DNA from 2 places in the Pseudomaricurvus sp. ABR4_320 genome. Region 1 is predicted to be linked to the other one. Evidence: predicted binding sites of a transcription regulator. Region 1 holds the regulator's gene; the other holds the start of a gene.
What was found. Region 1 encodes FNR, which switches genes on or off when oxygen is low (the NO sensors DNR and NnrR bind a similar motif). Its sites were predicted from a motif close to TTGATNNNNATCAA; they were not measured.
Positions count from the first base shown of each region.

Region 1 (2,409 bases):
GCCGAGAGTTTTGGACTGCATAACACGTGGCGCAACGCTTCGGTCTTTGCCAATTATCGCGACAGTGAGATTCCCAACCAGCCTTACACACGCCCCTCCCACACCCAACAATTGGCGATGGCGCGTGAATTAATGTGTTTTCATAAACTGGAGATTCCCCCTTATGGCACGGCTTTGGCAAAGTTACTAACCGCATGGCAATCTCAGACTTTGGTCGATAACACGCCGCTCTACAGCGAGCACGACAATCAGATTAAGCTTACGCAACAAGGCATTTTTTTATTGAGTGACCTGCTAAAGCCCATCTTATACCCCCAAACAGGGGACATTTTCTCTTTACCCGCTGTAGCCGGTATAGCAGAATAGTAATTGTCTTTAGCCTTTTTATTTGAAATCGATGGTATGACCTCCCGTATTGCGAGTGACTCTTCAGCCAATGGTGTCGGCAGCCGGTGCCATCACAATCCAACTGTATCCTGTGGTGACTGTCGCCTGAACGCGATTTGCCTCCCCATCAGTCTCCATGTTGACGATATCGATCGACTCGATCAGATCATTCAGCGTGGACGTCCTCTGCAGAAAGGAGAGCATTTGTATCGAGCCAACCAGCCATTTCAATCCGTCTACGCAGTGAGATCCGGAACCATCAAAACGGTCAGCGTCACTAACGATGGCCAAGAGCAGGTAACGGGGTTTTTTCTGCCTGGTGAAGTGGTGGGCATGGATGGTATCGCTACCAATCGCTACTCCAATTCTGCGGTCGCCTTAGAAACCTCGGCGATTTGCGAAATCCCCTTTTCTCGCCTGGAAGATTTGAGTCTGCAGCTACCCAACTTGCAGCGACATTTTTTTCAGCTCATGAGTAAGGAAATCAAATCTGACCAGCAGTTGATTACGCTACTGAGTAAGAACAGCGCAGAAGAGCGGGTAGCGTCATTATTGTTGAGTATTTCGACACGCAACCACAACCGACATTTATCAGCAACGTCGTTTCGACTGCCAATGTCTCGTGCGGATATTGGAAATTATCTGGGCTTAACAATAGAAACTGTCAGCCGCGTATTTAGCCGTTTTCAGAAAAATGGCATTTTAAGTGTCGACAAAAAGGAAATCGGTATCACAGACATGGCGGCCTTAAAACAAATCGCCAATGTCGAAGATCCCTGCACTTAGCGTCTTTTTATTATCTTATCATCGGCATTAAGTGGTCACGCTATTACGGATCACCTAATGCCTTACAGAGAGCCTGCCACGAGCAGGCTAACTGATTTCTCTTAGAACTTGTAGCCGACGGACAATGTGTAGACAAATGGATCTACATCAACGTCGGCCTTTATTTTACTACCGCCATCAAAAGAGATTTCGGCCTCAGTGCTGATATCAATCCAGCGTACTGACGCATTAACCAACCACTTTTCATCCAGCAGCCAATCAACCCCGGCCTGCAGAGCAATACCAAACGAGTCTTCCAACTCGATATCACCGCCCGTTAAACCTAAGCCGGCCAAAGCTCCTGCAGCGCTGTTATCCAAATTTTCTTCATAAATAAAGGTATAGTTCAAACCGACGCCAACGTAGGGTTGAAAACCACCCATATCATTTAGGTGGTACACCGCGCTTACCGTCGGTGGCAAATGGGTAAAATCTGCAATGTCACCAACGCCGGCCAACCCACCATTAAGAACGGCAGTGTGCTTAAACGGTGTTGCAGCCAGCACTTCTACGCCAAGATTGGGTGTCAGGAAGTATTCCAATGTCAGCCCCAGTTGGGTATCGCTGTCCAAACCAATCGTTGTTGGTGCCCCTCCTATAGTCACTGTTGTACCATCAAGCGCAATATTGTCGCTATCTTCACGAGGATCAACGGTTGCAGCACCTACGCGGAGGACAATGTCTCCCGCTTCAAAGCTCATCGCCGGTACCGCCACGCACAGTGCCGACACAGCAGCCACCAGCTTTAACGGGGAAAATAATGATCTCATAGTAAGGCTCTCTCTGTATGAAGTCGTCTCATTGTCGGAGTATAGTAGACAATAGAAATTGCGCAGGATCCTTGATCTGGATTAACGATTTTTCCCCAACCAACCTTCAAGTGTTCGACACCTAGTTGCCAGTTGCGCCAGATCAACAGCATCCTTCCATATAAAACGAGAGACATTTATGACCGACATTAGCCGACTGACACGTCTGTTTTCTTTAATTGATGAAAAAAACAACGAAGACCCAAACCGAATTACGGTAGATCAGGAATCTATACCCGCCGCCTACCTTTACGGCGTTCGCATGACCGAAGTACAGCATGCTTTCGCCCCGGATGCAGATGAGTTGTTACAGATCGCCTGCCGAGCCCAGCACATTCAGCGCTGGCAAATTCCACGCAGCGACTTTCCAATGGACAAAGCCGGATAC
Region 1 is NZ_JBSWVF010000004.1:139,302-141,710, reverse strand. It holds gene ACXAFR_RS09675 (hypothetical protein) at 1-366, shown strand, start outside; gene fnr (fumarate/nitrate reduction transcriptional regulator Fnr) at 403-1,173, shown strand; gene ACXAFR_RS09665 (OmpW/AlkL family protein) at 1,275-1,982, opposite strand; gene ACXAFR_RS09660 (DUF4202 domain-containing protein) at 2,161-2,409, shown strand, end outside.

Region 2 (2,409 bases), on a different contig from region 1:
GGCAAAGATGTGATGAACAAGTACGCCGTGTCAGATACCTATTATTGCACTAACCCTTTGGATCCTTGCAAGCCCACTCGCCGTAGAGAAATTAACAGGCTAAACACACACCAGCAGAGGGAGCAGATGTGGCAAAACATACGGCGTCGATTCCGAATCTCTACCTTTCCCAACAAGGAGTTTCGTTGTATTGCAAAGAGAGCCTACAAGGTCGGGAAATCAGCACCGGGATACTATCTGGAAATTATCTTTGCCGGCCCGAGGGCGAGGTATGTCTACGCTCGGCACAAGTTGCGTAACCGCTTACGAAACATGATTCCATCAAGCCTTAAAAGCGAGCTAAAGCAGCTGCTGGGGCGTTAACCCCATGGCAAGCCGCCCCAGCTTCTTTCACCACATCAGATCATCGGGAATTTCGAATTGTGCATAGTAATCGTCGTCATCGGATGTATCCGACGATGGCGCCACTGAGATAACCCTATCTTCTCGGCGCTCTGCGATTTTATCGGCAACCGGTGCTGGAACCAGTTCGTAATCATCCGCCATACGAACAATGGCTAAGCGGCCGCGCGTTAACGCTGTTTGTTGCTCAGCAGTGACAAAAATCTTCTTAACCGTTTTGCCATCAGCAAAATTGTAGGCAAGCTCTCCACCTTTACGGGCGATTCGATTGCGCTCAACCAACTGTCGAATCTGCGCATCAATGGCTTTGCGATCGGCTTCAAGTTGACGCTGGGCGTTCAACTCACGATCCCGCTGCAGCTTTTCTGCACGTGCCTGCTGGACCTGTTCACTGACCTCATCAACAACAGGCTGACTGGATTTGCGCTGCACCTTGCTCGCCTTGCGCTTATCTTTGCTGGCCTGTTTGGCCTTCTTTTTATCGACCAATCCTGCTTTTAACAATTGGTCCTGCAGAGAACTCATTATCTCTCTCCCGAAATGATGTCGAATGCGCCTCCCAGCCTTGATCGATGGTACGCTGTGAGTTGGCGCGCGGTTGATACACGTCAAAAGGCCGACGGAACCACCCATTTATAGTGGCAACCTGACCTATAGTTTACCCGAGCCCCACAAAATGCTGAATACTGTCCGTCCCCGGCCCGAATTTATTGCCCGCTACGACCAGGCGGGTCCACGCTATACCTCCTACCCGACGGCCCCCCAGTTTATTGAAGACTTCTCAGTGGATCAGTTTCACGCCGCCTGTCTACGCTCTAACCAACGCGCTGCGCCACTCTCTTTGTACATCCATATCCCTTTTTGTGACACCATTTGCTATTACTGTGGTTGCAATAAAATCGTGACTGCGAACCGTCAACGCAGCGTGGCATATCTACAGGTTTTGTATCAAGAGCTAGCCCTCAAAGCGGATCTTATTGACTCTAAGCGGCCAGTCAATCAATTACATTTCGGCGGAGGTACACCCACCTATTTGACAGACCTTGAAATCACCGACCTGATGCTGGAAATCGGTCGGCATTTCAACCTGACAGACGACGATAGCAGGGACTTTTCCATAGAAGTTCATCCAGGCAGGCTACCTGTCAATCGTCTTCAGGCGCTGCGTGACGCGGGATTCAATCGCCTGAGCATGGGCGTTCAAGACTTTGACAAGCGCGTCCAAGAAGCCGTGAATCGCTACAATTCCGCGAGCGAAGTTCGCCAACTGTGCGATACAGCCAGGGATTTGGGGTTTCAGTCTATCAGTTTAGATCTGATTTACGGCTTGCCACGTCAGACCGCCAGAAGCTTTCGGGACACCTTGGACACCGTTATTGAACTGGGCCCAGATCGTCTCTCACTGTTCAATTACGCCCACATGCCACACTTGTTTAAAACACAAAAACAAATTTGCGCCGGCGAGCTTCCCCCCGCTCCCATAAAACTACAAATACTGGAAGACAGCGTTCAACGCCTGACGGATGCAGGTTATGTCCATATCGGGATGGACCATTTCGCACGCCCGGATGATACTCTCGCCGTGGCGCAGCTCCAGGGGAAATTGCATCGAAACTTTCAGGGCTATACCACCCACGGCGATTGTGACCTTATTGCTTTTGGTCCCTCGGCCATCAGCGCCATTGACAGCATTTATATGCAAAACCACAAGGATATAGGTCACTACACCCAAGCCCTTTCGAGCCAGCGATTACCGATCAGCAAAGGCTTACAGCTCAACAGTGACGATCAACTGAGAAGAGCGGTAATTACACGGCTGATCTGCAATTTCGAGCTCCCCTACGCCCCTATAGAAAATGCCTACAATATTGATTTTAATGAGTATTTTTCTACAGAATTAAAATCTCTGGAGCCCATGATGGCAGATGGCCTAGTGCAGAAAACCGCAACAGGCATCGCTGTAACCCGTTACGGGCGCCCATTAATACGACGAATCTGTATGGCTTT
Region 2 is NZ_JBSWVF010000002.1:508,625-511,033, reverse strand. It holds gene ACXAFR_RS05470 (hypothetical protein) at 1-363, shown strand, start outside; gene ACXAFR_RS05465 (DUF2058 domain-containing protein) at 391-927, opposite strand; gene hemN (oxygen-independent coproporphyrinogen III oxidase) at 1,079-2,409, shown strand, end outside.
Region 2: a site for FNR is predicted at 1,001-1,014, ahead of hemN (oxygen-independent coproporphyrinogen III oxidase). Genes of this name have one in related genera too.